One region of the Streptomyces sp. NPDC051322 genome, then DNA from elsewhere that is predicted to be linked to it. Evidence: riboswitches for the same ligand, from Rfam matches in the RefSeq annotation. Region 1 holds a riboswitch; the other holds the start of a gene.
The links. Region 1 has a riboswitch for S-adenosylmethionine ahead of thrC (threonine synthase). Riboswitches for the same ligand answer to the same signal wherever they lie in the genome.
Positions count from the first base shown of each region.

Region 2: it holds a riboswitch for S-adenosylmethionine, as region 1 does, so the genes downstream of both, AB0436_RS01620 (aminotransferase class V-fold PLP-dependent enzyme) here and thrC (threonine synthase) in region 1, are expected to answer to the same signal.

Region 1 covers NZ_JBFBAK010000015.1:11,056-22,010, forward strand. The annotation lists gene AB0436_RS27525 (extracellular solute-binding protein) at 68-1,321, shown strand; gene AB0436_RS27530 (DUF3263 domain-containing protein) at 1,384-1,635, shown strand; gene otsB (trehalose-phosphatase) at 1,714-2,559, shown strand; gene AB0436_RS27540 (trehalose-6-phosphate synthase) at 2,549-3,946, opposite strand; gene AB0436_RS27545 (APC family permease) at 3,976-5,442, opposite strand; gene AB0436_RS27550 (glucosyl-3-phosphoglycerate synthase) at 5,720-6,658, opposite strand; SAM riboswitch class I at 6,839-6,965, shown strand; gene thrC (threonine synthase) at 6,984-8,282, shown strand; gene AB0436_RS27560 (MoaD/ThiS family protein) at 8,347-8,622, shown strand; gene AB0436_RS27565 (cold-shock protein) at 9,026-9,229, shown strand; gene groL (chaperonin GroEL) at 9,525-10,955, shown strand, end outside.
Region 2 covers NZ_JBFBAK010000001.1:340,703-351,657, forward strand. The annotation lists gene AB0436_RS01580 (glycosyltransferase family 4 protein) at 1-1,092, opposite strand, end outside; gene AB0436_RS01585 (hypothetical protein) at 1,141-2,328, opposite strand; gene AB0436_RS01590 (NlpC/P60 family protein) at 2,399-3,430, opposite strand; gene AB0436_RS01595 (NlpC/P60 family protein) at 3,667-4,692, opposite strand; gene AB0436_RS01600 (NYN domain-containing protein) at 4,964-6,325, opposite strand; gene AB0436_RS01605 (hypothetical protein) at 6,360-6,602, opposite strand; gene AB0436_RS01610 (rhomboid family intramembrane serine protease) at 6,773-7,486, shown strand; gene AB0436_RS01615 (Lrp/AsnC ligand binding domain-containing protein) at 7,483-7,764, shown strand; gene AB0436_RS01620 (aminotransferase class V-fold PLP-dependent enzyme) at 7,835-9,211, opposite strand; SAM riboswitch class IV at 9,372-9,489, opposite strand; gene trpD (anthranilate phosphoribosyltransferase) at 9,582-10,646, opposite strand; gene AB0436_RS01630 (cytochrome bc complex cytochrome b subunit) at 10,791-10,955, opposite strand, start outside.

The DNA.
Region 1 (10,955 bases):
GCGACAGGACGTCACGGGGGACCGACTGGAACACAAGGGTGGGTAAAGGGCTGTGCAGCGGCGCTTCATGGGATTGACCGCGGCGATCGCGGCGCTCGGAATGACAGCAGGTCTCTCCGGCTGCGGCAGCGACGACGGGTCGTCGGGTGACGCCACCCTCAGCATGGTGGTGGCGAACTACGACCCTGACGAGGGCAGTTCCACCCAGAAGTACTGGGACGGCCTGATCGGCACCTTCGAGAAGAACAACCCGGGCATCAAGATCAACCTCAAGGTGCTGTCCTGGACCGTCGTGGACGCGGAGGTCGCCAAGATGGTGAAGGCCGGCCACGCCCCCGACATCGCGCAGATCGGCGCCTACGCCGACTACGCGGCCCAGGGCAAGCTCTACAGCGCGGACGACCTGCTCTCCATACCCGTGCAGGCCAACTTCCTCGGCCCGCTCGCCGACGCCGGTCAGCAGGATCGCAAGCAGTACGGCATGCCTTTCGTGGCGTCCACCCGGCTGCTCTTCTACAACGAGAAGCTCTTCACCCAGGCCGGTCTCACCCCGCCGAAGACCTGGAAGCAGCTGGCGTCGGACGCCGAGGCCCTCAAGGCGCGTGGCGTGAAGTACCCGTACGCGCTGCCGCTCGGCCCCGAGGAGGCCCAGGCCGAGACACAGATGTGGCTGCTGAGTGGCGGCGACGGATACACCGACGGCGTCGGTACGTACACCATCAACTCGCCGCAGAACGTCAAGACCTTCGAGTGGCTGAAGAACGACCTGGTCGGCAAGGGCCTGACCGGGCCGGTGGCGCCGGGCAAACTCAACCGCAAGGACGCCTTTGCCGCCTTCACCCACGGCGACGTCGGCATGCTCAACGGCCACCCGCAGCTGTTGCAGCAGGCCGAGGACAAGGGCGTCAAGGTCGGCATGGTCCCGATGCCCGGCCTCAACGGCACCTCCAGGACCACCATGGGCGTCTCCGACTGGATCATGGGGTTCAAGCAGAACGGCCACCGCAAGCAGATCGGCGCGTTCCTCGACTACGCCTTCAACGACCGCAACGTGCTGGACTTCGCGACCCGGTACGACCTGCTGCCGCCGACCGTGTCCGCGTCGGACACGCTCGCCGATGACCCGGAGCACAAGGAACTGAAGAAGTTCCTCGACGAGCTGCCCACCTCGCAGCTGCCGCCGGTCGGCAAGACGTCCTGGGCGAAGGTCAGCGGGTCCATCAAGAAGCAGATCGGCAAGGCCGTCGAGCCCAACGGCAACCCGGAGAGCGTCCTCAACCAGATCCAGAACGTCGCGGCTGCCGCGCAGGCGGCGGAGTAGCCGTTCGGGGCAGCCCCGTCCGGAGTGGCCCCGCCCGGTGGCTGCCCAGTACGTTGGCTCATATGACCGGCAACGACCCCCACGGCCCCGCGCCCCTCTCGGAGCGCGACCGTGCGGTGCTCGCCGTCGAACGCCACGCCTGGCCGGGCCCCGGCGCGAAGGAACGCGCGATACGCGAGCGCCTGGGGATCTCCCCGGTGCGCTACTACCAGCTCCTGAACGCTCTCCTCGACGACGAAGCGGCACTCGCCCACGACCCGGTGACGGTCAATCGCCTCCGCCGCGTTCGCCAGGCCCGGCGCGAGCGCCGGTAACTCCGGCGAGGCGCAGGCCGCGACATCCGGGCCACGACATCCGCGGCACGGCGGCCGGGTCGCGGATAGGGTCATCCTATGGGCAGCCCATCGAATACCCTGCCGACCCCCGCCACCGCAGCCGGCCGCCAAGGCCTCGCCGCCCTGTTGGCCGGGCCGGAAAAAGCCGTAGTGGCCCTCGACTTCGACGGGACGCTGGCCGACATCGTGCCGGACCCGGAACAGGCTCGCGCCCACCCGGACACCGTCCCCGCGCTGGCCGCACTCGCCCCGCGGATCGCCTCGGTGGCCGTGGTGACGGGCCGCCCGGCCGGCGTCGCCGTACGGTACGGCGGCTTCGCCGGTGTGCCGGGCCTCGAGCACCTGGTCGTGCTCGGCCATTACGGCGCCGAGCGCTGGGACGCCGCCGGCGGCGCCGTGCAAACCCCCGCCCCGCACCCCGGCGTCGCCGCCGCCCGCGCCGAGCTGCCCGGCTTGCTGGACGCGATCGGCGCACGGCAGGGGACCTGGGTCGAGGAGAAGGGGCAGGCCGTCGCGGTCCACACCCGCCGGGCCACCGACCCGCAGGCCGCCTTCGAGGCGCTTCGCGAACCGCTGGCGGAGCTGGCCGCCCGCCACGGGCTCATCGTGGAGCCGGGCCGGATGGTCCTGGAGCTGCGCCCGCCCGGCGTCGACAAGGGTGTGGCGCTCACCGGCTACGTACGCGAACTGGGGGCCGCCGCCGTCCTCTACGCCGGAGACGACCTGGGCGACCTGACCGCCTTCGGCGCGGTCGAGCAGCTGCGTGCGGAAGGCGTCCCCGGCCTGCTGGTCTGCAGCGGCAACGAGGTCCCCGAGCTGGCCGCCCGGGCCGACCTGTTGCTGCCGGGTCCCGGCGCGGTCGCCGCCTTCCTGGCCGAGCTGGCCCGCTCGATCACGGGCTAGCGGTCAGCGCTTCCAGCTGGTCCAGGAACCACCGCTGCGGCGGCAGCGCGGTCGCCGCCGCGGCCAGCCGTTCGGTGCGTTCGGCGCGCTCCGGGCCCGGCATGGTGAGCGCCTCCTGGAGCGCTGCTGCCGTGCCCGACACGTCGTACGGGTTCACCGTGACCGCGTCCGGCCCGAGCTCCTCGTACGCCCCCGCCTCGCGGGACAGCACCAGGGCGCACCCGTGGTCGCTCACCACCGGGACCTCCTTGGCCACCAGGTTCATCCCGTCCCGGATCGGGTTGACGAGGGCGACGTCGGCCAGCCGATAGGCGGCCAGCGAGCGCGCGAAGTTGTCCTTGAGGTGCAGCACGACCGGAGTCCACTCGGCGGTGCCGTAACGGAAGTTGATGGCGTCGGCGACCCGCCGCACCTCGTCCATGTAGTCGCGGTAGACGGCGAGGTCCTGCCGTGACGGGTAGGCGAGGGCGAGGTGCACGAGCCGGCCGCGCCACTCGGGGCGGGCGTCGAGCAGCTCACGGAAGGCGTGCAGGCCGCGCACGATGTTCTTGGACAGCTCGGTGCGGTCCACCCGGACGATCGTCTTCCGGTCGCCGCTGCCGCCGATCTGGCCGCGCAGCTCCCGCATCCGGTCCTCCACGTCCGGCTCGTGGGACCGCGCCCGCAGGAAACCGGCGTCGGCGCCGAGCCCGTGCACCCCGATACGGGTACGGCCGGTGCCGCCCAGCACCTCCGTGCAGCAGCCGACGAAGGCGTCGGCCCACCGCCGGGTCAGGAACCCGGCCCGGTCGGCGCCCAGGATGCCGCGCAGCAGTTCCTCACCGATGTCGTCGGGCAGCAGCCGGAAGTAGTCGACGGGCGCCCACGGGGTGTGCGAGAAGTGCCCGATCCGCAGATCGGGGCGGAGCTCGCGCAGCATCCCCGGCACCAGCGCCAGGTGGTAGTCCTGCACCAGGACGACGGCGTCCTTGGCGGCCTCGGCGGCCAGCGCATCGGCGAAGGCCCGGTTGTAGGTGCGGTACGCCGCCCACTGTTGCCGGAAGGCGGCGTCGAACACCGGCTCGAGCGGTGTCTGATAGAGCATGTGGTGCACGAACCAGAGCACCGAGTTGGCGATGTCGTTGTACGCGGCGTGGTGCACATCGGCGTCGATGTCGAGCATCCGCACCCCGTCCTCGCCGACCCCGCGGCGGACCGCCTCGCGGTCGCCCTCGCCGAGCGCGGCACACACCCACAGCGAGTCGGCGTCCCCCCCGATGGCCGAGAGCCCCGAGACGAGGCCGCCGCCACCGCGCCGGGGATCGAGCTCACCGTCTTCGCGCAGGGTGTACGAGACGGGGCCGCGGTTGGAGGCGACGAGGATCTGAGCGGCGTGCGGAGAGGACATGACGCCTACCTAGCCCCTGGCGGAACCGCTCAAACGTGCTGGGGCCCCGCCACCGGGTCCTGGCTGGCGCCGTCCCCGGCGGGGGCGAGCACGTCCTCGGGGACCGAGATCACCCAGTGCGTTTCGCTGCGGGGGCGGAGGTAGAGCGCCCAGTAGCCGGTGGCCGCCGCGACGATGACGCCGGTGATGACGAGGCTCTTGACGCTCTGCTGGTACAGCACCCAGGCCAGTACGACGACCAGCAGCGCCGGGATCGCGGGCCACAGCGGCATGCGCCAGGCCGGCCGGTCCTTGTGTGCGCCCCGGCGGGAGACCAGTGCGCCCAGCGCGACGAACACGTACATCGCGGCGACCGCCACCCCGGTGACCTCGCTCAGGGTGTCCAGGTTGACGAAGCACAGGGCCGCTCCGGGGATGCCCACGGCCAGCGTGGCCACCCAGGGGGAGCCGTACCGCCGGCTGACGTGCGAGAAGGCACGGTTGACGGAATCCGGCCATGCCGCGTCGCGCGCCGACGAGTAGACGACGCGGGAGTTCTGGATCACCATCACGATCGCGGCGTTGATGATCGCCAGCGCGATGCAGAGGCTGACGAAGGTGCCGACGCCGGAGTTGCTCCAGCTCGCCACCATGCCCGCGACGTCGCCGGTGGCGAGGGTCGCCAGGTCGGGGGCGCCGAGCGTGATCGCCACCACCGGGATCAGCACGACGGCCGCCCCGATGCCGAGCGTCCACAGCACGGTCCTGGAGACGTTGCGGCGCGGGTTGTCCATCTCCTCGGCGAGATACACGGCCGTGGAGAAGCCCTGCAGGATGAAGAGGGCGGTAGCCAGACCGGTCACGATCAGCCCGGCGGTGACGGCCGAGCTCTGACCGTGTCCGGTGGCCATCACCGGGTGGACGAGGACCGAGGCGGACCTGCTGGTGTGGCTGAAGCCGAGGAAGGCGACCACCGCGCAGGCCACCACCTCCAGGACCAGGAAGATGCCGGTGATCCAGGCGTTGGCGCGCAGATCCAGCAGTCCCATCAGGGTGGCGAGCACCATGACCCCGGCCGCGGTGAGCTGCGGACTGAGGTGGGCGATCGGCGCCAGATAGTCGGCGGTGCCCAGCGCGATGATGGGCGGCACGATCATGACCACGATCAGCGACAGGACGAAAACCAGCCACCCAGCGAGCCGGCCCATCAGGGTGCCGACCATGGCGTACTCGCCGCCGGAGCTCGGTATCAGCGTGCCGAGTTCGGAGTAGGTGAAGGCGACGCCGATGCAGAGCAGGCCGGCGATGGCGATGGTGAGGGCCGTGCCGGTGCCGAGGGTCGCGAACGAGTCCGGCACGATCACGAAGAGTGAGGAAGCCGGGGTCAGGCAGGTCAGTGTGAGCAGCGTGCCCCCCACCACCCCGATCGACCGGGTGAGCTTCGGGGCGGCTGTGTCGCGAGTGCCGGCGGGGGGCTTCTCGACTTCGGACTTCTGGGGCGTGGCGCCAACGGCCATGTCGGGCATGTTGATTATCCGTGTCCCATCGGTGCGTGGGCTGGACCGAGCGGGGACCTCCGCGCCGCTCCGGTGTCCGAATACAACCCTTACCGATGGATCCCGTCAAGACCTCATTAAGGGCGCACCGCAACGAAATCCGTCGCGTCCGACGTATTCGTAGGTGCTTATGCGCTCCCCGGTCGCGGTATCCAAGCGGATTTCGTGGACTGATGGGCGGTGCGGATTCTCTCGTGAAGTCGGCCGGATTCTTTTGGCCGGCGGCGTGCGCGTCCGGTCACGCAGCGCGGCGCGCCTCGTACTCGGCCACCTCGCGCATCGGTGGCCGCTCCTCGGTGTCCACCGGAAACGTCCGCGGCACGAACCCGTCAGGACCGCGTTCGAACTGGGTGAGCTCGGGCCGCACCAGATGCCCGCGGGAGAGCCGCAGCTGCGCGGTCCGGTAAATAGCGGCCGCCATCCGGCCGAGCGCCAGGCCGTCCTGGTGGCGGTGCCTGCGGGAGCCGACATCGACCTGGGCCAGCGCGTCGAGCCCCACCGTCTGGAGCGCGTCGACCAGCAGGCCGAGCTCCACTCCGTAACCGACCGGGAAGGGGAGCCGCTCGAGCAGCGAGCGGCGCGCCGCGTACTCGCCTCCCAGCGGCTGGACGAAACCGGCCAGCTGGGGCCAGTGCAGATTGAGCAGCGGCCGGGCCACCAGCTCCGTCACCCGGCCGCCCTGTCCGGGGGCCGCGCCCAGCGGACGGTCGTACATGGCCTTGACGAAATGCACATCGGGCTCCGTGAGCAGCGGTCCGACGATGCCGGAGACGAAGTCCGTCGAGAAGTCCTTCAGGTCGGCGTCGACGAAGCAGACGATCTCGCCGCTGGTCGCCAGGAGCGAGCGCCACAGCACCTCGCCCTTGCCGGGCAGAGCGGGTATCCGGCGCAGGATGGTGTCCCGGTGCACCACCCGTGCGCCGGCCTTCGCCGCGACCTCGGCCGTACGGTCGGTGGAGCCCGAGTCGACCACGACCAGCTCGTCCACCAGCGGCACCGCCTCCATCAGGTCCCGCCGGATCGCCACGACGATGTCGCCGACCGTGGCCTCCTCGTTCAGCGCAGGCAGTACCACGCTCACCTTCGTGCAGCGCTTGGCGGCGGTCAGCCGGTCCAGCGGACGGTCGGCGGCCGACCAGGAACGCCTGGTCAGCCAGCGTTCCACCTCATCCAGCACGGAGTGTCTCCTAGGTGCGCCGGCCGCGGCAGCGGCTCATGTGACAGTCATCTCGCGGTACGGACGACTCTCTTCATCGTCCTCGCCTTCGGCTACAGTCTTGAACAACGCGAGAGACCGCCGCATGCCGGGGGTCGGTACGTGGGACAAATACCCGGGCCCGGCGGCCCGGCGTCATAGCGCTCATCCAGAGGGACTGAGGGAACGGCCCGTTGAAGTCCCGGCAACCTTCCGCCGACCGCGAGGTCATGGTGGGGAAGGTGCCAATTCCGTCTTGCGGCGAAGTACGTCGCGAGGAAGATGAGGAGAAAGGGACCTCGCCACCATGGCTGTGCAGACTGTCGCCGACACCACGAACTCCACCGGATCCGTCGATCTCGGACCCGCCGCCGCGCTTTCCTGCCGCGAATGCGGAGAGCGTTTCCCGCTCGGACCGATCTTCGCCTGTGCCTCCTGTTTCGGGCCGCTCGAAGTCGCGTACGACCTGCCGAGCGGCTCCCCCGACGAGCTGAAGAAGCGCATCGAGGCAGGACCGAACAACATCTGGCGTTACGCGCCGCTGCTGCCGGTCCCCGCGGATGTCGCGTCGCAGCCCAATCTGAACCCGGGATTCACCAAGCTGGTCAAGGCCGACAACCTGGCCCGCGAGCTCGGCATCACCGGTGGCCTGCACATCAAGGACGACTCCGGGAACCCGACGCACTCCTTCAAGGACCGGGTCGTCGCGATCGCCGTCGAGGCCGCCCGCGCCTTCGGCTTCACCACCCTGTCCTGCTCCTCGACCGGGAACCTGGCAGGCGCCGTCGGCGCCGCCGCCGCCCGCTCCGGCTTCCGCTCCTGCGTGTTCATCCCGCACGACCTGGAGCAGGGCAAGGTCGTGATGGCCGCGGTGTACGGCGGTGAACTGGTCGGTATCGAGGGCAACTACGACGACGTCAACCGCTTCTGCTCCGAGCTCATCGGCGACCCGATCGGCGAGGGCTGGGGCTTCGTCAACGTCAACCTCCGCCCGTACTACGGCGAGGGCTCGAAGACGCTGGCGTACGAGATCTGCGAGCAGCTCGGCTGGCGGCTGCCCGACCAGATCGTCATCCCGATCGCGTCCGGCTCCCAGCTCACGAAGATCGACAAGGGTCTTCAGGAGCTGATCAAGCTCGGCCTGGTCGAGGACAAGCCGTACCGGATCTTCGGCGCGCAGGCCGAGGGCTGCTCGCCGGTCTCCACCGCCTTCAAGGCGGGCCACGACGTGGTGCGGCCGCAGAAGCCGAACACGATCGCCAAGTCCCTCGCCATCGGCAACCCGGCGGACGGCCCGTACGTCCTGGACATCGCCCGGCGCACCGGCGGCGCGGTCGAGGACGTCAACGACGAGCAGATCGTCGACGCGATCAAGCTGCTGGCCCGCACCGAGGGCATCTTCGCGGAGACCGCGGGCGGGGTGACCGTCGGCGTGACCAGGAAGCTGCTGGAGGCGGGTCTGCTCGACCCGGCGCTGTCCACCGTCGTTCTGAACACCGGTGACGGCCTCAAGACCCTGGACGCGGTGGCCGAGACCTCACGCCCCACCGCGACGATCCGCCCGACCCTGGACGCGTTCCGCGAGGCCGGCCTGGCCACCAGCTGAACCCCGTCCCGTCCCGCACACTCCCCGGTCTCCTGGACGGCCGGTCTCCCGGAAGGCAATCCGCATGAGCGTCAAGGTCCGCATCCCCACCATCCTCCGCACGTACACCGGCGGCCAGGCCGAGGTCGTCGCCGAGGGCGGCACCCTCGCCGAGGTCATCGCCGACCTGGAGAAGAACCACACCGGCATCGCGGCCCGCGTCCTGGACGACCAGGGCAAGCTGCGCCGCTTCGTGAACGTGTACGTCAACGACGACGACGTGCGCTTCGAGCAGGGCCTGGAGACCGCCACGCCGGACGGCGCCGGCGTCTCGATCATTCCGGCCGTCGCCGGCGGCTGACAGCCCTCCGACGGCGCCCGTCCTGCGCCACGATCGCACCCTTGATTACCCCCTCCGGGCCAGAAGCGGAGGGGGTAATTCCATGCGGTTGAGCGCGGTACAGTTGGGGTAGTCCCCTTCGCTGCTCATGCCAAGTGCATATGAGGACGCGACAAGATGCGGACAAAAAGTGAAACCTTTTGTGGCGTAAGTGCCCTTTGCCCGGCCCGACTTGCCCGGGAACCTGCGAAAATCTGCCCATTCGGGCGTTCGGTCACGCACAGATTTCTCGTCCGATTGCCCTGTTGCAGAGGGCAGTTGGGCAGATACATTCAGCCGCGGTCGACGCGTTCCGGCGCAAGGTCTGACCCCGGGTCCCGCGAAGTGCGGGTCCGTGCAAGGGCCAGTAATAGGGGAGTTAGGGATGGCTCAGGGCACCGTCAAGTGGTTCAACGCGGAGAAGGGGTACGGCTTCATCGCGGTCGACGGTGGTGCGGATGTTTTCGTCCACTACAGCGCGATTCAGATGGACGGTTACCGCACCCTTGAAGAAGGTCAGCGAGTGGAGTTCGAGATCTCGCAGGGCCAGAAGGGTCCGCAGGCGGACATGGTCAAGCTCGCCGTCTGATTCTCGGCGCGATCGGCCACCGACGCACTCACGCCGAGAGGCCCGTACCCCACACCGGGGTACGGGCCTCTCGTGCGTCCGCCTCGCGCCGCCCGGATCATCCGGAGGCGCTTGCACTCGTGGGGGTCGAGTGCTAATCATTGGCATTAGCACTCTCCCAGTGAGAGTGACAGAAAGACCGGGTTGGCGAGGCCCGCAGGCCGGGTGGGGCAAGGAACCACCAGGCAGGCAGGCCGTCCGTCGCGGGCGCCGCCAGGTCTGACGCATCCCACCCTGTCCGGGAGGACCACTTCACATGGCCAAGATCATCGCGTTCGACGAGGAGGCACGGCGCGGTCTCGAGCGCGGGATGAACCAGCTCGCCGACGCCGTCAAGGTCACCCTCGGCCCGAAGGGCCGCAACGTCGTCCTCGAGAAGAAGTGGGGCGCCCCCACGATCACCAACGATGGTGTTTCCATCGCCAAGGAGATCGAGCTCGAGGACCCGTACGAGAAGATCGGCGCCGAGCTGGTCAAGGAAGTCGCCAAGAAGACGGACGACGTCGCCGGTGACGGTACGACCACCGCGACCGTCCTCGCCCAGGCGCTGGTCCGCGAGGGCCTGCGCAACGTCGCAGCCGGTGCCAACCCGATGGCCCTGAAGCGCGGCATCGAGAAGGCCGTCGAGGCCGTCTCCGCTGCCCTGCTCGAGCAGGCCAAGGACGTGGAGACCAAGGAGCAGATCGCTTCGACCGCCTCCATCTCCGCCGCCGACACGCAGATCGGCGAGCTCATCGCCGAGGCGATGGACAAGGTCGGCAAGGAAGGCGTCATCACGGTCGAGGAGGCCCAGACCTTCGGTCTGGAGCTGGAGCTCACCGAGGGCATGCGCTTCGACAAGGGCTACATCTCGGCGTACTTCGCCACCGACATGGAGCGTATGGAGGCGTCGCTCGACGACCCGTACATCCTGATCGTCAACTCCAAGATCGGCAGCGTCAAGGACCTCATTCCGCTGCTCGAGAAGGTCATGCAGTCCGGCAAGCCGCTGCTGATCATCGCCGAGGACGTCGAGGGCGAGGCGCTCTCCACCCTGGTCGTCAACAAGATCAAGGGCACCTTCAAGTCCGTCGCCGTCAAGGCCCCGGGCTTCGGTGACCGCCGCAAGGCCATGCTCGGTGACATCGCCATCCTCACGGGCGGCACGGTCATCTCCGAGGAGGTCGGCCTCAAGCTCGAGAGCGCCGGTCTGGACCTGCTCGGCCGCGCCCGCAAGGTCGTCATCACCAAGGACGAGACCACGATCGTCGACGGCGCCGGTGAGAGCGACCAGGTTCAGGGTCGCGTCAACCAGATCCGTGCCGAGATCGAGAACTCCGACTCGGACTACGACCGCGAGAAGCTCCAGGAGCGCCTCGCGAAGCTGGCCGGCGGCGTGGCCGTCATCAAGGCCGGCGCGGCGACCGAGGTCGAGCTCAAGGAGCGCAAGCACCGCATCGAGGACGCCGTTCGCAACGCGAAGGCGGCCGTCGAGGAGGGCATCGTCGCCGGTGGTGGCGTGGCGCTCATCCAGGCCTCCTCGGTCTTCGAGAAGCTCGAGCTCGAGGGTGACGAGGCGACCGGCGCCAACGCCGTGAAGCTCGCGCTGGAGGCCCCGCTGAAGCAGATCGCCGTCAACGGTGGTCTCGAAGGCGGAGTCATCGTCGAGAAGGTCCGCAACCTGCCCATCGGTCACGGCCTCAACGCC
Region 2 (10,955 bases), on a different contig from region 1:
CTCGACCCAGGCCCGGCCCCGCTCCCCCATCCGCCGCCGCAGCTCCGGGTCCTGGAGCAGCGTCACGATCCGGTCCGCGGTGTCCTCGGCGGAGCCGCCCCGGACCACCCAGCCGGTCTCGCCGTCGAGCACCGCGTCGGGCGCGCCGCCCGAGTCCCCCGCGACGACGGGCAGTCCGGTCGCCGACGCCTCCAGGTAGACGATGCCGAGACCCTCGACGTCGAGCCCACCCCTGCGAGTACGGCACGGCATGGCGAAGACGTCACCCGCGCCGTAGTGGGCGGGCAGTTCCGCCCACGGGACAGGCCCGGTGAAGCGCACCGAGTCAGCTACACCGGTCTCGGCTGCCAGTTCTCTCAGTGCACCGGCGTACGGTCCGCCGCCGACGATCAGCAGCACCGCGTCGGGCAGCCGCCGCAGGATCCGGGGCATCGCACGGATCAGGGTGTCCTGGCCCTTGCGCGGCACCAGGCGGGAGACACAGACCACCACCGGCCGCTCGGTGAGCCCGAGCCTCGCGCGCACCGCGTCGCCGCCCGATGCGGGGTGGAAGGTCTTCTCGTCGACGCCCGGCGGCAACTGCACCATGCGCGCCGCGGCGGCCGGGGTCAGCGCGGCCGCGATGCGCGACCGGGTGTACTCGCCCAGATACGTCAGGGTGTCCGTGCCCTCGCCGATCCGGCGCAGCAACTGCCGCGAAGCGGGCAACTGAGCCCAGCCGGCCTCGTGGCCGTGGGTGGTCGCCACCAGCCGCTCGGCGCCGGCCCTGCGCAGCGCCGGCCCCATCAGACCGAGCGGAGCGGCCGCCCCGAACCACACGGAGCCGCAGCCGTGTTCGCGCAGCAGCCGGGTCGCGGTCGCGGTGACCCGCGGGGTCGGCAGCAGCATCGTGGTCCGGTCGCGTACCACCGTGAAGGGCTGCTCCGCGTCGAACGCCGCGGTCGCCTCGGCGCCCTCGCTGCCGCGCTTCCAGGTGGAGGCATAGACGACGAGTTGTCCGGGATCCAGCCGCAGCGCCATGTTGTGCAGGAACGCCTGGATCCCGCCGGGGCGCGGCGGGAAGTCATTGGTCACGATCAGGGTCTTGTGCATCGCCGCCGACAGTACCGAACGGCGGTGGCCCGGTGCCCGTCCGGCCGGTCAGCCCAGTTGTGCCCTGAGGTACGCGCGCCACTGCGCGGTGAAGTCCTCCGGTGTCGTGGCGAGCACGTCGTTCATGGCCGCCTCGACTGCGCCGTCGCGTCGGCCGTGTGTGCCGACCGCGCGGTAGAAGTCCGTGAGCTTCCGCTCGCCCCACTTCTCCGCGATCATCCGGCAGGCCAGCCAGCCGCCCTCGTAGGCCCGCGCGAGGGTGTCGGCGTTCCCGCCGAAGCCGAAGTCCGCGTCGGTGGGCAGCGTGCCGGGCAGGTCGCCGCTGTGCACCGCCTGCTGGAGCTCCGGGGCCGCCTCCGGCACGCCGGTGCCGGTGCCGCGGTATCCCAGCCAGTCCGCGAAACCCTCCGACAGCCACAGCGGGGTGCCCGGTGAGGTCTGGGCGCGGGTGGCGACGTGGGTGGTCTCGTGCGTGATGACCACTCGCTTTCCCAGGTCGCCGAGGATCGCGTAGGCGGCCGGGTTGATGATCACCCGGTCCGCCGGGGCCGTGTCCGAGCCACCCGCCTCCCCGGTGGTGACCGCCGCGATACCCCGATAGGAGGCGGGCGGCGAGCCGAGGAGCGCTGCCATCGAGTTCACCGACGACGGTACGAGCACCACCACCCGCCCCGCCCACGGGCCGTGCCAGACCGACTGGACCTCGGGGACGGCGCGGTCGGCCACGGACGCCACCTGCCGCAGCAGCGGGGTGGGCCGGTGCACGCCCAGTACCAGGCTGTGCTCGCCCTTGACGACCTGGACCTTGCCCTGCTGCCACAGCTGCTGCCCGGCGCCCCGGCCCGGGCCGTCGGCGGTGAGGTACCAGCGGCGGCCGTGCTCGGCCAGTTCCATCCTGCGGGCCGCGATCACCGGGACGCTGTCGTAACCGGCGATCCGGTACCGGAGTTCGACCTCGGCCGTGGCCACCGCGCCCCGGCGGCGTACCTGGCCGAGCCGGTACGTCCAGGAACGCAGCGGCACCGCGGCGAGGTTCTCGAACTCCTTGCGCTGCGCGACCCGCAGTCCCGTCGCCCCGGGGTCGGTCGCCGACAGGTATCCGCTCTCGTCATGGCCGAGGACGGCGGCGGCCCGGCGGTCGAGGGTCTGCTGGATGCCGCGGTCCGTGATGCCGGTCGTCGCGGGCGCCGCGCACCCGGACGCAAGCAGCAGCACGGCCAGGCCGCATCCCGCCACCCGCCTTCGTCCCCTCGCACACCGCCGGCCTGCCACGCCGCCGATCGTACGTGGCCCGGGTGCACCGCTCTCAGACGCGTGTCACCGAGGAGATCGGCATCATGTCGACCGGGTCGTAGCGCACTCGCGCGCCCGGATACGGAGCGTGCACCACCTGGCCGTTGCCCATGTACATCCCGACATGGCCGGCATCACTTCGGTACACCACCAGGTCGCCGGGCCTGGCCTGGGACAGCGGGATCTGCCGGCCGGCGTACCGCTGTTCCTGCGAGGTGCGGGGCAGCGCGACGCCCGCCTGCGCGTATGCCCACTGCATCAGCCCCGAACAGTCGAAGCCGTGCGGCCCGTTGGCGCCCCAGACGTACGGCCGGCCGACGGCGCCGCGGGCCGCCAGCACAGCGGCGGCGGCCCGGCCGGAGACCGGCAGGGCGCCCAGCGGAGGCAGCCCGCCTCCGCCCGAGCGCGAGGCCCGGTCGTAGACGGCGCGCTGCGCCGTGGGCAGCGTCTTCAGCAGCTTGCGCGCCCGGTCGAGCTTCTCCTGGACGGCCCGCTTGTGGCGGGCGACTTGGGTGCGGCTGCGGCGCAGCTCGTCGAGGTCGTGGTGGGCGTCGGCGCGCTGCTGCGCCAGCGCGCGCTGGGCTTGCCGGACCTGGCGCAGATCACCGGCTTGCAGAACACCTGCCTGCTCCAGCGTCGCCGCCCTGTCGAGGTACGTGTCGGGGTCCGAGGAGAGCAGCAGGGCGAGCGACGGGTCGATGGCTCCGGCACGGTACTGCGCACCGGCCAGCGCGCCCAGTGCACCGCGCAGCAGGTTGAGACGCTGCTGGCCGCGGGCGATGCCGTCCTGGGTGCGCGCGAGCCGGGCGCGCAGCAGGTCCGCGCGCTCGGTGGCCCTGTCGTACAACTCGGTGGCCTGCTCCGCCTGGTCGAACAACCCGTCCACCGTGCTCCGTGCGGCCCTGGGGGTGACCGTGGCCCCCGGCTCGGCATCCGCCGGGGCAGCCCCCAGGGCTGCCGCCGCTGTGGCCAGTGCGGCGGACAGAACAGTGACCCGGGCACTCCGGGTGGGGCCGGGCTGGGTGGGACGGCGATGGGACGCCACAGCAGCCGCGCTCCTTCCGCTGCGCGCAGCCCCTGCCCCGCCCCGATGGCGGACCCTTGCCGGGAACTGCGTCGACGGAGGGTAGCCGGGCGACCACGCACCGGCCAAAAGCCCCGGCAGCCGCACAAAGTGACGCCCCGCCGGAGACCACAAGGTCACCGACGGGGCGGAGTGTCAGTATGCGGCGCGGTAATTCGCCCGAATGGGCGGCACACCACGGTGCGGGCCGGACCGGATCAGATACGGACGCCGAACTGGAAGGGCATGTTGCCCATCGATTCGTACCGCACGTTCGTGCCGGTGCGCGGGGCGTGCAGCACCATGCCGTTGCCCGCGTAGAGAGCGACATGGTGCATGTCGCCGTAGAAGATGACCAGGTCGCCGGGCTTGAGCGCACTCGACGAGTAGATCCGGGTGCCCGCGTTGGCCTGGGCCTGCGAGGTGCGCGGGAGAGTGACGCCGGCCTGCGCGTAGGCCCAGGAGGTCAGGCCGGAGCAGTCGAAGGAGTTGGGGCCGGTGGCGCCGTAGACATACGGCTTGCCGAGCTGCGTCTTCGCCGCCGCGAGGGCGGCGCCGCCGCGGGCCGAGGCGGGAAGCGCGTTGCCGAGGTTCGCACGGTCGCTGGCGCGGTTGGCGCGAGCGTCGTCGGCCTGCAGCGCGGCGCGCTCGGCGGCGGTGAGGCTGTTGAGCAGCTTGTTGGCGGCCGCCAGCTTGCTCTGGACCTGCTTCTTGTTCTCGCCGAGCTTCTTACGGGTCGCGGACAGGTCCTTGAGCTTGTCCTGGGCCTCCAGACGCTGCTGCGCGAGTGACCGCTGCTTGGCCTGGATCTTCTTGATCGCGTCGGCCTGCTGACTGCTCAGCTGGTCCTGCGCGGTGGCCTTGTCAAGGAAGTTGTCGGGGTCCGACGAGAGGAAGAGCTGTACGGACGGGTCGATACCGCCCGAGCGGTACTGGGCGCTCGCCAGCGAACCGAGCTGGTCCCGCAGCTTGTTGAGGTCCTGCTGACCCCGGGCGACGTTGTCCTGGAGGTCGTCGACCTCCTTCTTGAGCTTCTGCTGCTGTTCCTTGGCCCCGTCGTAATGCTCGGTGGCCTTCTCCGCGTCCTGATTGAGCTTGTCGACCTTGGCCTTGACCTCGCTCTTGGTCGGCTTCGGATCGGCGTGCGCGGCCTGGGAGGACAGGACCACGGCTGCGGCGGCGGTTGCGGTGAGCACGGTCACGCGAGTGCGGCTCGGCTGTTTGGGACGACGGTGGGACGCCACGAAGGCGAGCTCCTTCTTCCTCGAGCCGCCGACCACATGGCGGGCCACGTGGTCCTCGGCGGTTCCTCCGCTGACACCCCGGATGAGTGATCAACCGCGCGAAGGTTCGAGGCCAAACCTTAGTGACCTTCTTGTGATCAGTTCAAATTCTGAATGGCAAAAATTACGGTCGCCAGTGGTTTCTTCACATATATAACACGCGCAGTGATGGGGACTTGACCCTCTGCTCGCCCTCGCATCTCCCGAAGTCGGGCAAGGTGCACAGCAGTTACTAGACGCGCGAAAGCCGCTTCAGCAACAAGACGGACGCGACCGGTCTCGCTCCGGACCTGGCCACCCCGTCCGCCACCTCGCGGTCGGTGGAGACCACCACCACCGGACGCCCCGAGGGCTCCGCGCGCACCAGCTGACGGATCAGCTCGTCCGCGGTGACGCCCGGCTTGCTGAACAGCACCCGCACCCCGCGCGGTGGCGCGAGCAGCACCGGCGCCGCCAGCTCCGCACCGTCGAAGACACAGGTCATCTCGGCGCCGGTCTGGGCGGCGAGCATCGAGAGACCACCGAGCAGGCGCAGCCGCTGCTTCTCCAGCGGCATCTGCGGATAGCCGGTCTTGGTGACGTTGTATCCGTCCACCACCAGATGCGCCTGCGGCAGCGAGAGCAACTGGTCGAGCAGCGCCGGGTCGGTGTCCGAAAGCGCCCTGGCCGCCACGTCCTTGGGAGACATCCGGCCGGGTTCCACCGCGTCGACGGAGTCGGCGGGCCGAAGTGACGCGGGGGGCAGGGCGAGTTCGCGGCGCAGTCCCTGGGCGGCCTCGAGCACCGTGTCGAGCAGCAGCCGCAGCCGCATGTCCTCGACCGAGCGCCCTTCGCGTACCGCGCGGCGACCGGCCTCGGCCGCCGCCTCGGCCTCGCCGAGCCGCGCCTTCAGCCGGCGCGACTCGCTCTCCGCGGCCGCCACCCTGGCCGCCGCTTCGGACTTGATGACATCGATCTCGGAGCGCGTCCGGCGCAGTGCGGCCTCACCGCGCTTGACGTCGCTCTGCGCGCTGCGCAGCTTGCGGTGCAGCGACTCCGCTTCCTTGCGGGCCGCGTCCAGCTCCGTACGCAGCCGCTCGTTCTCGGTCTTCGTATGCGCCCGCGCCTCGGCGAGTTCCTCGCGCAGCCGCTCCATGTCCCGCCTGGCGGCATCGCCCGCCCGCTCGGCGTCGACCCGCTGGGCCTCCTCGCCCGCGGCGGCGACCAGCTTCACCCAGCCCACCGGACGCAGCACATAGGCGGCGGCGGCCACATCCACGGGATCCGCGGCGGCGGGCGGCGAACCGGCTTCCAGCGCCCCGGCCAGCTCGGCCTGGGACTCCTTCAGCCGCTCCCCGATGCGCTGGCGGAACAGCGGATCGCTCTCCAGCGCGGCCGCCATCGCGGTGCCCGCGAACTTGGCCCGCCGGGTCGGGGTGAACCGGGCGTACTGCCGGAGCTGCGCGGGGAGCTCGGCGACCGTCAGACCCCCGAACGCGTCGGACACCAGCGCGACGACCCGGCGCCGCACCCCTTCCGGCAGCGGACGGTCGAGTGCCTCGGCGGCGTCGCCGGCCCCACCGGCCGGCTCCGTGCCGCTTTCAGGCTCCACGATCCGTCACCCCACTGTCGCTCTTCGGCGGGCTCCCTCAGGAGCCGCTGCCCGGCCTGTCCACCAGCTCGATCTGGTCCACCGCATTGCACCAGCGGCAGCGCACCGACTCGATGCTCTCACTGACCACCTCGCGTTCTTCGACCTTGGGCTCACCGGCCAGGTCGAGATGCATGTACTCGACAACCTTCGACGAGCGGGTCACATCGAAGCGGGTGAGATTGCCACAGAGCGTGCAGCGCCACCGGGTGCCGGCGGTCGGCATGGGAACCGTCGTCATAATGCCGTCCTCTACGTTCGTGTACCTGGGTCGCGGTGCGTCATCGAACTGCGGATGTCCTCCCCGCAACCCTACGGCCTCGCACTCACCGCCGGAGGCGACCGGTCGGCCCCCCGGGGCTCCGGCGAGGCACTCTGCCCCATTCGCCCCTGTTGGGCCATGCTCGGTCCATGCGCAAGCGGTGGGAAGCGTTCGACGGCCCGGTGGTGACCTACGGCCTGATCGGCCTCTGCTGCCTGATCTTCCTGATCAGCCCGGCCTCGGGGTTCAACACCGGCTACGGCACGGGCGACGATCTCCTCGCCGCCCAGAGCGCCTATTTCGAACGCTGGGGGGTCGTTCCCACCGAACTGATGAGCGGCACCGGGCCGGCCCTGCTCACCCCGCTCACCGCGCTGTTCGTCCATGCCGGCTGGGTGCATCTGCTCGGCAACATGCTGTTTCTGTACGTCTTCGGTGCGATGGCCGAGGAGCGGATGGGCCGGCTGCACTTCGCGGTCTTCTATCTCGTCGGCGGCTATGCCGCCCTGTTCGCCTACGCGCTGACGCACCCCTCGTCCGACCAGTCCCTGGTCGGTGCGTCGGGCGCGATCTCGGCGGTGCTCGGTGCCTTCCTGAGCCTCTTCCCGAAGGCCCGGGTCACCAGCATCTTCCCGTTCCTGCTGTTCCTGCCACTGCGCTTCCCCGCCTGGATCGTGCTGGTCTTCTGGTTCGCCCTGCAGTGGCTGGCCGCCCGGCAGCAGCACGGGACCGGCCCGGGGGTCGCCTACACGGCACATCTGGCGGGGTTCTCGCTCGGCTTCCTCTACGCCACGGCGCGGTACTGGCATGCGACTAGAGTGAGGACCCCAGCGACGGCCACCGAGGGAGAACGCAAGCCGTGATCACCGCGATCGTGCTCATCAAGACCAGCGTGGACCGGATCCCCGAGATCGCCGAATCACTCGCTTCGCTGGAGAACGTCAGCGAGGTCTACTCCGTCACCGGAACGTACGACCTGATCGCGCTGGTCCGGGTGGCCCGGCACGACGATCTCGCGGACATCATCCCCGGCCGGATCAGCAAGATCCCCGGCGTCGAGGCCACCGACACCCACGTGGCGTTCCGGACGTACTCGCAGCACGATCTGGAAGCGGCTTTCGCCATCGGGCTCGACGCGTAGGGCGGCATCCCCGTCCGCGCGGCCGGCGCCCCCGGCCGCGCGGCCGGCCGAGGGCGGGGTGGCACCGGTCTCACACGGCCGGCACGCAACGGCCGTTCTCGGTGCGGTAGTTCCAGCGGGCGCCGTCCCGCACCAGCTCCTTGACCGCGGAGACGAAACGCTCCACGTGCTCGTCCGGTGTACCGGCGCCGAAACTCACCCGGATGGCGTTGAGCGAGGCGCCGGGCGCGCCCTCGGGCGCGCCGCACTCCCCCTGGTCCTGCGGGTCGCCACCGAGCAGGGTGCGCACCAGCGGGTGGGCGCAGAAGAGGCCGTCCCGCACCCCGATGCCGTATTCGGCCGAGAGCGCGGCGGCGAAGTGCGAGCTGTTCCAGCCCTCCACCACGAACGAGATGACGCCGACGCGTGGGGCCTCGTCACCGAAGAGCGAGAGCACTCGCACCGCGTCCACCTCGGCGAGGCCTTCGCGGACCTTGGCGATCAGTGCCTGCTCCCGCTCGACCAGCGAGTCGAAACCGGCCTCGGTGAGCGCCTTGCAGGCGGCAGCGATGGAGTAGGCCCCGATGACGTTGGGCGAGCCGGCCTCGTGCCGGGCGGCCGTGCTGTGCCACTCGACGTCCACACCGCCGTCGGCGCGCCTGCTCACCTGGCGGGAGGCACCGCCGCCGGCCAGATACGGCTCCGCGTCCTGCAGCCAGTCGGAGCGGCCCGCGAGGACGCCGGAGCCGAAGGGTGCGTACAGCTTGTGCCCGGAGAAAGCGACCCAGTCGACGTCGAGAGCCACGATGTCCACCGGGTGGTGCGGGGCGAGCTGCGCGGCGTCCAGCACGATCCGCGCGCCGTGCGCGTGGGCGGCGGCAGCCAGCTCCGCCACCGGCCACAGCTCACCGGTGACGTTCGATGCCCCGGTCACGCACACCAGAGCAGGACCGGCGGCGGCACGGGCCGCGAGGGCGCGCTCCAGGGTCTCGACGGCCTGCTGCGGGGTGCGCGGTGCGTCCAGGTAGGTGACGGTGGCGTCGCGCCAGGGCAGCAGCGAGGCGTGATGCTCGGTCTCGAAGACGAAGACCTCACAGCCGGCCGGCAGCGCAGCGGCCAGCAGGTTGAGGGAGTCGGTGGTCGACCGGGTGAAAACGACCTGATGATCCTCGCGGCAGCCGAGAAACGCGGCGATGGTGGACCGGCTGTTCTCGAAAAGGTCGGTGGAGAGCTGCGACAGGTAGCCGGCACCGCGGTGCACGCTGCCGTAGTACGGCGCATAGGCGGCCACGTCGTCCCAGACCCGCTGCAGGGCGGGGGCGCTGGCCGCGTAGTCGAGCGCGGCGTAGCCGACCTCGCCGCCGGTGACGAGCGGCACCGAGACATCCCGCCCGAGGACCGGCAGCGGGGCACCCGTACAGGCGTCCGTAGCAGCGGCGGAGGTGAAGGCAGCGGTGGCAACAGACATGGCGAACTCCCGGAAAGGGCAGGCGAATTCACTGGGGGCGCCGCGCATCGGGGCAGCACCGGACAGTGCGGAAAGGGGTGTGCGGAGAGGGGGGCTACTGCCCTATCGCATTCGCTGAACCATGGAAGAACTCCCTCGATGACCAGGATCCCTGGCGAGGGATCCGCGCTTGCCGCGGACTGTGCTGTCTGCGGCCCGGTCTTCACCCAGGGCACCCCGCCACGGACGGAGGGTTGCCGGACAGCGGGCTGGGGCCGTAGTCGCTGTCACTCATGACCTGGCAAGTAGCTTGCCACAAGATGCGGGATGCGCAAGGCGCGGTCCGGATTCCGGACCGCGCCGTACGTCACACCGGGTGGCGCGGGGTGCATCAGGCGTTGCTCGCCGCGACCCATCTGTCCAGCGCGCCGCGCGCCGCTCCGGAGTCCACGGACTCCGCGGCGCGCTCGATACCGGCCGCGATCTGCTCGGTCAGCGAGCCGGTGCCCGGCCGCAGCGCGACCAGCGCCGCCGCGGAGTTGAGCAGCACCGCATCGCGCACCGGTCCGGTTTCACCGGCCAGCAGCCGACGGGCGACGTCGGCGTTGTACGAGGCGTCGGCGCCGCGCAGTGCCTCCACCGGCACCAGCCGGATGCCCACGTCGCGGGGATCGAAGGCCTCTTCGCGGACCGCACCGTCGGCCACGATCCACACCCGTGAGGTGGCCGTGGTGGTCAGTTCGTCGAGCCCGTCGTCTCCCCGGAACACCAGCGCGGACGAGCCGCGCTCGGCCAGCACGCCGGCCATGATGGGTGCCATCCGGGCGTCTGCGACCCCGGTCGCCTGCGCCCTCACCCTCGCCGGGTTGGTGAGCGGGCCCAGCACGTTGAACGTGGTGCGGATGCCCAACTCGCGCCGGGCCGCCGCCACATACCGCAGGGCGGGATGGAACTTCACCGCGAAACACATGGTGATGCCGGCCTCGTCGGCGACCTCGACCACCCGTCGCGGGGTCAGCTCCAGATTGACGCCGAGCTTCTCCAGCACATCGGACGCACCGCTCGCCGACGAGGCCGCCCGGTTCCCGTGCTTGACGACCTTCGCCCCCGCGCCGGCCACCACGATCGCCGACATGGTGGAGATGTTCACCGTCTTGGCGCCGTCACCGCCTGTGCCGACGATGTCCACGGTGTCCCCGGGCACCTCGATCAGACGGGCGTGCTCGTACATGCTCCGCACCAGACCCGTGATCTCCGCGACCGTCTCGCCCTTGGCCCGCAGCGCCACCGCGAAACCCGCGATCTGCGCGTCGGTCGCCTCGCCGCGCATGATGCGGTCCATCGCCCAGGCGGTGGCCTCCGCGCTCTGGTCGGTTCCGCCGAGCAGGGAGTCGAGGACGACCGGCCAGGAGTAGGCCGCCACGCTGTCGCCGCCAACCGGGGTCACAACGTTCATGGTCCGCTCCTGGGTCCACAGCCAATAGGGATGCCTCCACCTTATCCATCCCCCCGGACGGCAAGGAGCCCCGTCCATCAGAGGAGATGGACGGGGCTCCCGCCGTGGCGACCCGTTCAGGTCAGGCTGTTCCGAGCCAAGGCATCAGTGGTGGCCGTGGCCGCTGGTGATCTCCTTGTACTCCTCCGCGCTGGGCTTCTCGATCTGGTTGTGCTCGCCGTAGTAGCCCTTGCTCAGCTTGGCGCGCAGCTTGGTCAGACGGGACACCTTGCGCTCGACACCGTTCTCGTCGACCAACGGGCCGATCTC